2 regions of the Geobacillus sp. CX412 genome follow, and region 1 is predicted to be linked to the other one. Evidence: predicted binding sites of a transcription regulator. Region 1 holds the regulator's gene; the other holds the start of a gene.

Region 1 (4,044 bases):
AGGAGCAAATACTGTCATCATTTCTTCCCAAATGGATAAAGAGGAGTGTAGACCGCTATCTTGAGCAAGATATCCGATCGATACTTCTTTTGGTTTGATGATTTCTCCACTATCGTAAGACATCTCACCAGCAATAATTTTTAATAGTGTCGATTTTCCTGCTCCGTTTCTTCCGACGAGCGCAATTCTATCTTTGGATTGTATTTCTAATTTTATATTCGATAAAATAAGGTCAGCACCGAAATATTTTGTTAGTTGATTGACTTGTAAAATAATCATTGTTGTTCACCTCTCGTTTAACAATAATAGTGTAGCGTAATTTGTTTTCTTATCGCAATAAAACAAAACGATAAAAGACAGATGTCTAAAATAGTGTATAGTTTATAAATGGGGGAGATATGTGTGTCATCATTTACGCATTTTAATGAACAAGGCCGTGCAAAAATGGTCGATATTACGGAAAAAGAGGATACCATTCGAGTAGCGGTAGCACAAACGAGCGTGACCGTAAATAAAGAAATTTACGAGAAAATGACAAATCGCATGATTGAAAAAGGGGATGTGCTTGCTGTTGCGCAAGTAGCCGGCATTATGGCCGCAAAAAAAACGTCTGATTTAATTCCAATGTGCCACCCTCTTATGTTAAAAGGTGTCGACATCCAATTTGCATGGCATGTCGAGGAAGAAAAAGCGCTTTACCAATTACTGATCACCGTAACGGTAAAAACAAAAGGAAGTACAGGTGTGGAGATGGAAGCGCTGACGGCTGCTTCTGTTTGTGCACTGACCGTGTATGATATGTGTAAGGCGCTAGACAAAGGGATGGTGATTGGCCCAACCTATTTAGTGGAAAAATCAGGTGGGAAATCAGGCCATTATCAACGAGAAAACAGTAGTGTTGGGGGATTTGCGAATGAACAATGAACAACCAAAAATTCCGCAAGCAACTGCAAAACGTTTGCCACTATATTACCGCTTTTTGAAAAATTTACATGCTTCAGGAAAACAACGAGTTTCTTCTGCGGAATTAAGTGAGGCAGTAAAAGTTGATCCCGCGACCATTCGCCGTGATTTTTCCTATTTCGGTGCGCTTGGCAAAAAAGGATACGGATATAATGTCAATTATTTATTATCTTTTTTTCGCAAGACGCTTGATCAAGATGAAATTACCGAAGTGGCGTTATTTGGAGTCGGGAACTTAGGGACAGCGTTTTTAAATTATAATTTTACAAAAAATAATAATACAAAAATTGTGATGGCATTTGATGTCGATCAAAAGAAAGTAGGAAAAGAAGTTGGCGGTGTGCCAGTATATCATTTGGATGAATTGGAAAATCGCCTTCACGAAGGAATTCCTGTTGCGATTTTGACCGTACCGGCTCCTGCCGCTCAATGGATTACGGACCGTCTCGTTCAAAAAGGGATTAAAGGAATTTTAAACTTTACACCCGCTCGATTGAACGTACCGAAACATATTCGTGTCCATCATATTGATTTAGCGGTTGAATTGCAATCATTAGTCTATTTCTTAAAAAATTATCCGGCCGATAAAGGAGAGAATGAAAAGTGAAATATTTGTTAATTGTGCTTGTTATTTTATTATTGTTTGGAACGAAAAAACTTCCGGAGCTGGGCAAATCGCTCGGTCAATCGCTGCGGGAATTTAAGGATGCCACTAAAGGATTAACAGACGAGGATGAAAAAAAGCCAGACCAATTATGATTTGTTAGGATGATTGAAGTATGGACGATAAAGAAATGTCGGTGTACGAACACCTGGGAGAATTACGAAAGCGACTTATTATTGTTCTTGCGTTTTTTGTCATTGCCCTTATTGCTAGTTTCTTTTTCGTGGAGCCCGTCATTTTATATTTGCAGCGAACGGACGAAGCGAAGGAATTAACGATGAACGCCTTTCGTTTAACAGATCCAATAAAAATTTATGTTCAATTTGCGTTTGTTCTTGCGTTTGTTCTTACCGCGCCAGTTCTGCTTTATCAAATTTGGGCGTTTGTCAGTCCTGGGCTGTATGAAAAGGAACGAAGAGTCACGTTAAGCTACATTCCGATTTCGATCTTTCTCTTTTTAGCTGGCATTAGTTTTGCGTATTTCATCTTATTTCCTTTCGTCGTTCGTTTTATGCAAAATTTAGCGTCCCGTCTCGGCATTCATCAGGTGATAGGGATTAATGAATACTTTGAATTTTTGCTTCACCTGATCTTGCCATTTGGAATTGTATTTCAGCTTCCGGTAGTTGTAATGTTTTTAACAAGGCTTGGCTTGATTACACCGATGTTGTTAGTAAAAGTGCGCAAATATGCATATTTAGTTTTATTGATTTTGGCGGCAATCATTACTCCGCCGGATGTGCTGTCACAAATCATTGTTATGATTCCTCTTTCGGTTTTATACGAAATTAGCATTTGGATTTCGAAAATAGCTTATCGCAAAGCGCTATTGGCGCAGACGGAACAAGAAAACCTCCCGTGAATGCGGCGGGAGGTTCATTTTTTAAAGTAAAGTACTAACAGACGTATCGCAGTTCCAAAATCAAGCGTAGCTATTATCGCAAGAACGATCGTGAAAAAATTCCAAATGGTTTCATCCGCACTTTGAATCGACAAGTAAGTGAATAAGATGCCCATAAGAAAATAGAAAAAAGCGAATTGTAATGGTGACCTTTTCATCGTACTAAAAGCCTCCAATAATGAGTTGTATCTGTTCTGTTTGCCGCATCATTTTTTCTATCTCATCCGCAAATATCGTTTGTATTAATACGACGAACGTATTCATAGTGACGTGGGCAAAAATCGGAACGAAAATACGCTTTGTTTTCGCGTAAAGAAACGCGAAGGTAAATCCCATTGTCGCATACAGCAGCAGGTGTTCGAACTCCATATGGACAACCGCAAATAAAAGAGAACTAACTAGTGCGGAAATGAAGAAATTATATTTTTGATATAGTGTTCCGAAAATAATTTTGCGAAAAATAATTTCTTCTAAAATCGGTCCGATGATAGAAGTAACGACCATCAATAAGGGGGTGACTCGAATAATCTCGACAATTCGTTTTGTATTTTCTGAACCGGGCTCGATGCCGAGCAAGCGCCATTCAATATTGGCGGCAATGCTTTGGGCAAACAAGGCTAAAAAGACGCCGCCAATGGCCCACATCCATGCTGCAGATAACGGAACGCTATAACGGGTGTGCCGCTGTTTTATATCTTCACGCAAGAAAAAGAGAATGATGAGAAAGGCGATGGAAAAGCTGATAACCGCCCAATAGCCAGAGGCGATCTCTGTTGCCACAAAGTCATTTTTTGCGTGTTTTCCAACACCGAGAAAATGCAACAATGGGACCCCTGCAATACCTGATAGCTGCATGATGACATACGTAATAATGACATACCAGTAGCGTCGTTTCAATGAAACTTACCCCTTTGCCGATAAAATAATATAGTGATACTTCCCGTATTGTAGCACATCTTCTATAAAAAATGACAAAAAAAGAATGGATTGTTGTTTAGGTTTGTGGAAATGTGAAATAATTAAAAAGGGCAGGAAACGAGAAAAAACATATTATTTTTTGGTGTTTCCCACTTGCAAAAAAAAGAGAAGTTCATTAATATTATAAGTGTGTTAGCACTCAGTTAAGACGAGTGCTAATAAGAACGGCGAAAATTATTATCAAGGAGGTTGTTTTCCGTGTTAAAGCCATTAGGTGATCGCGTTGTCATTGAAGTGATTGAAACAGAAGAAAAAACTGCAAGCGGCATCGTATTGCCAGACACTGCGAAAGAAAAACCACAAGAAGGCAGAGTTGTTGCTGTTGGTAAAGGTCGCGTGCTTGACAGCGGTGAACGTGTAGCTCCAGAAGTAGAAGTTGGCGATCGTATTATCTTCTCGAAATATGCAGGTACAGAAGTAAAATATGATGGCAAAGAATACTTAATTTTACGTGAAAGCGATATTTTAGCTGTTATTGGTTAATATAGCATTGATAACATAGATATGCAAAAATAATATTTAACAAAATACTTAACAA
Region 2 (4,044 bases), 490 kb from region 1:
TCGCCAACGTTGTAATCGGCAAAAGGGCTTTTTGCTTATTCATCACGAAAATCCTCCTTTTTGTTCACAGCCATATAACTAAATTCACCTGCTTTTGAGTACATCATACGCAAATGAAAAAAAAATATTTGTGAAGTTTATCACATTTTTTTATAGTGTCACATAATTGTAAAAAGTTGATTTCCATCTTTATCGTGTCCTGTTTATTTTAATGTCTAGAAAATTATTTCAGTGAACTCGTAAATAAAAAACTGGCTCCCTAATAAAAGAGAGCCAGTTACCACTGTGATTAAGATAAATGTTTTTCTTTTTTCCGTAACGCTTTTGGAATGTATATGCAATATGGTTCGCTTTCTAAGTAATCACCCGTAACTGCATACGCCCGCGAGCGCGATCCGCCGCAAACGTAGCGGAATTCGCATACGCCACATTTTCCTTTATATTTATCAGGATTGCGCAAATCTCGGAAAATCGGAGAATTTCGATAAATTTCCGCGAGCGGCGTTTCCCGGACATTTCCTGCTTTCACCGGGAGCAACCCGCTCGGATATACGTCACCGATATGAGAAATAAAAACAAATCCATTGCCATCATTGACCCCTTTTGGCGCACGGCCAAGACCATCGACTTGTCCAGTTAATCCCTTCATCAACACGTCTTCATAGTTAATTTCATCGCCCGAGATTTGTTTTTCTCGCATTTTCGCCTGCAACACGACACGGCGGTAATGCTGCCCTGCTGTCGTTTTTATGTCAAACGGGACGCGCTTGCTCGTTTCATAAAGCCAACGAAACACTTTTTCATGTTCCACCGGCGAAATCATGTCAGACTCTTTTCCGCGTCCTGTCGGCACAAGGAAAAAGACGCTCCAAAGCACACATTTTAGTTTTTCAACCAACTCTGCCATTTCATCAAGCACATGGACGTTATATCGGGAGATGACGGTATTAATTTGCACTGGAATATCAAGTTCATGTAAATATTCAATCGCTTTTATAGTCAAATCAAACGAACCGGATGTTCCACGAAAACGATCATGAATTTCCGCGTTTGGCCCATCTAAACTAAACGCCCAACGAGAAAGGCCAACTTCCTTCGCTTTCCGAATCGCTTCCTTTGTCACGTTCGGCGTCGCACTTGGCGTCATTGAAACATGAAGTCCTTTGTCAATCGCATATTTGGCAAGATCATATACATCTGGGCGCATGAGCGGGTCCCCGCCAGTAAACACGAGAAGCGGCTGATCCATCTCATATATATCATCAATTAACTTTTTCCCTTCTTCGAATGTCAATTCGCGCGGATCGCGGTGATATTGCGCTTCCGCTCGGCAATGAACACATTTTAACTGACATGCCCTTGTTAGTTCCCAAATCACAATAAACGGATTTTCGTTAAAGTCCCTCACTACTATCCCCCTCCTTGTTCTCATTGTACTGCATTGGAGAGGACACTAATGTGATAAATATCACAAAGTGACTTATGTCACAATATCGTCAAACTCATTCGGCGTGTTTACATTGCGAAAGACGATCTCATCTTCCCAAAAATCTTGCTCGTTCACATAGTGGACATGGCAATGGCGAAAAAGCGATTTCATCCTATTATCTTGTGCCTGTAGAAGTTTTTCGATCTGCTTGCATGTTCGCCGATGATATATGCCAACTAATGGCTGAATTCGGCCGAAATGCGCACAGATAATCGCATCAAACTTCTCGTTCGCATATTTAGCAAGTTTTGCCGCTGCTTCTGGACGCATATACGGCATATCGCACGGAAGCACAAATATCCATTCCGCCTCGCATTCTTTCATGACCGTATAAATTCCGGCAAGCGGCCCTTGGCCACGATACCGTTCATCGTCCATAATCACTTTTTCCGCCGTCTTTTGTCGAAAACAGTCTATTAGCGAAGGATGGCTAACAATATAAATATCCTCTACTACTGCGCGTAACGTTTCCACAGCAATTTCAAAAAAATATTTTCCGTTAAATTTGGCAAACGCTTTCGGGCTGCCAAAACGCCGCGACTGCCCGCCGGCAAGAACCACTCCTGCCATTTTGTTCATTCATTTTTCCCCTTTCACCAAAATCTTTGTTTTACTGTACCATGGAAGCAACAAAAAAAAAAGATTCCCATCATTCTTTCGGGAATCTTTTTTAGCATTCATGTTTATTTTTTGCCGATTGCGACTCGCCAAATTTCTGGTCCCTCTTCCAAGTACTCCCAAGTAAATTGATCTGGACGTTCCATCATAAACTGATAATGCAGCGGACGCGGATCATGGTCATTCGTTAATTCCATCACTTCACCTGGTTTTAAGCTATCGAATAAGCGAAAGATCGCAGGGTGTCTTTCTCTCGGCTCATAGTCAGGTGCATGAATTTTTGCGGCAAATTGATTCATACTTATTGCCTCCTTTATAGTATAATTAATTATGTATACATCATAATCATTTCTGTCGTTTGTCGTAGTGACGAATATCACAATTGATGGATGAAAATTCTCAATGCCTGTGAAAGGAGAAATGATGATTGGAAGAGCTTGTTGGCTTTTGTTCGCAGTGCGGCAAACCGATACATTGTTTTCATGGTTTCTTAAACGGCGTCATTTGCGACGAAAAAGAAACATTATACTGTTTTCAATGTCACGAGAAAAAAGAAAAAATGCAGAAAACCTAACAATAAACAAGATAGAAAGCGCTATCATAGAAAGATAAAAAGAATCACAGCTATTTGTGCTGTGATTCTTTTTTGTTTATTCTTCTTTTGTCAGATCGGCGACCGGAAGCGCTTCTCCCTCGCCGTGTGTCGGTTTACGCAAATGGAATAGCGCTTTTACGCTGAACCCCATAATCACGATGACACCAATTAAGAAAATCGTATCTGGAACAGCACGGATCAGATTCAAGTTTTGCACAATATCTTGTTGTAAAAACTCTGGAGAGCGAGATGCCCAATAGCCTTTTTCAAAAGCTTCTTTAATTTGCAGAATGCCGACTGGCAACAACGTCACTGCAATCATCCCTGCAAGCCCGATATTGAGCATCCAGCATGCAAATTTTAATAATTTATCGTTCCATGCTTCCGGTTTCACGATATTGCGCAATGAGTAAAGCAGCACGGCAATACCGAACATTCCGTAAACACCCATCATCGATCCATGGCCGTGGGCTGGTGTTAAAAATTGCCCGTGTTCAAAGTAGCTGACTGCCGGCAAGTTGATAAGGAATCCAAGCACACCCGCGCCGACTAAGTTCCAAATTGCCGTAGCAATTAAGAACCAGAATGTCGATTTATAAGGGAAGTTAACCCCGCCGTCGCGCATCATTTTATACTGTTCATATGCTTCTAAAATCAGCAATGTAAGCGGAATGACTTCGAGTGCTGAGAAGACGGCGCCAAGCGCGATCCATATTTCCGCCGAACCGTTGTAATAATAGTGGTGGCCGATACCGATGACCCCGCTGCCAAGCAAAATCGTAAATTGGAAATATAATGCTCTTACTGTAGATTTTTTTGTAACAAGTCTCAATTGCACTAACAAAAAGCCGATAACAACAACCGCAAACACTTCGAAAATTCCTTCTACCCACAAATGGATAATCCACCAGCGCCAGAAATCTGCCATTGTAAAGTTCGTGTCTGGCTTAATAAAGAACGCAAAGATGTAAAAGAACGGCACCGCAATTGCAGAATAGAACAATAAGTGAATTAGTCCGCCTTTATCACTTTCCCGCTTTAATCCGCTCTTAATGCCGCGGAAGACGATAAACAGCCAAATAAGCATACCTACTACTAAGATAATTTGCCAAATGCGTCCAAGCTCAAGATATTCCCAACCTTGATGGCCGAGCCAGAACCAGTTGTTTCCTAAATATCCGTTTACTCCAAGCCATTGGCCGATCATGCTGCCGCCGACAAGAACGACAAGCGCCCAGAACAAAATGTCAACAAGAAGCCCTTGTTTTTTCGGTTCATGTCCACCGACAAGCGGTGCGATAAAAATCCCCATACCTAACCATGATGTTGCAATCCAAAAAAT

Evidence for each region. Region 1 encodes Rex, which represses fermentation and respiration genes when NADH is low (regulators of the CRP and FNR family bind a similar motif). Its sites were predicted from a motif close to TTGTGAAATATTTCACAA; they were not measured.
Region 2: the regulator Rex is predicted to act here: its motif matches at 2,472-2,489, upstream of NXM86_RS14280 (DUF2249 domain-containing protein).

The regions. Positions count from the first base shown of each region.
Region 1 covers NZ_CP103461.1:3,220,470-3,224,513, reverse strand. The annotation lists gene NXM86_RS16745 (ABC-F family ATP-binding cassette domain-containing protein) at 1-279, opposite strand, end outside; gene moaC (cyclic pyranopterin monophosphate synthase MoaC) at 403-924, shown strand; gene NXM86_RS16735 (redox-sensing transcriptional repressor Rex) at 914-1,570, shown strand; gene NXM86_RS16730 (twin-arginine translocase TatA/TatE family subunit) at 1,567-1,722, shown strand; gene tatC (twin-arginine translocase subunit TatC) at 1,743-2,489, shown strand; gene NXM86_RS16720 (YdiK family protein) at 2,504-2,644, opposite strand; gene NXM86_RS16715 (CPBP family intramembrane glutamic endopeptidase) at 2,691-3,425, opposite strand; gene groES (co-chaperone GroES) at 3,705-3,989, shown strand.
Region 2 covers NZ_CP103461.1:2,731,683-2,735,726, forward strand. The annotation lists gene NXM86_RS14265 (MFS transporter) at 1-43, opposite strand, end outside; gene NXM86_RS14270 (TIGR04053 family radical SAM/SPASM domain-containing protein) at 290-1,408, opposite strand; gene NXM86_RS14275 (molybdenum cofactor guanylyltransferase) at 1,481-2,068, opposite strand; gene NXM86_RS14280 (DUF2249 domain-containing protein) at 2,173-2,406, opposite strand; gene NXM86_RS14285 (nitric-oxide reductase large subunit) at 2,758-4,044, opposite strand, start outside.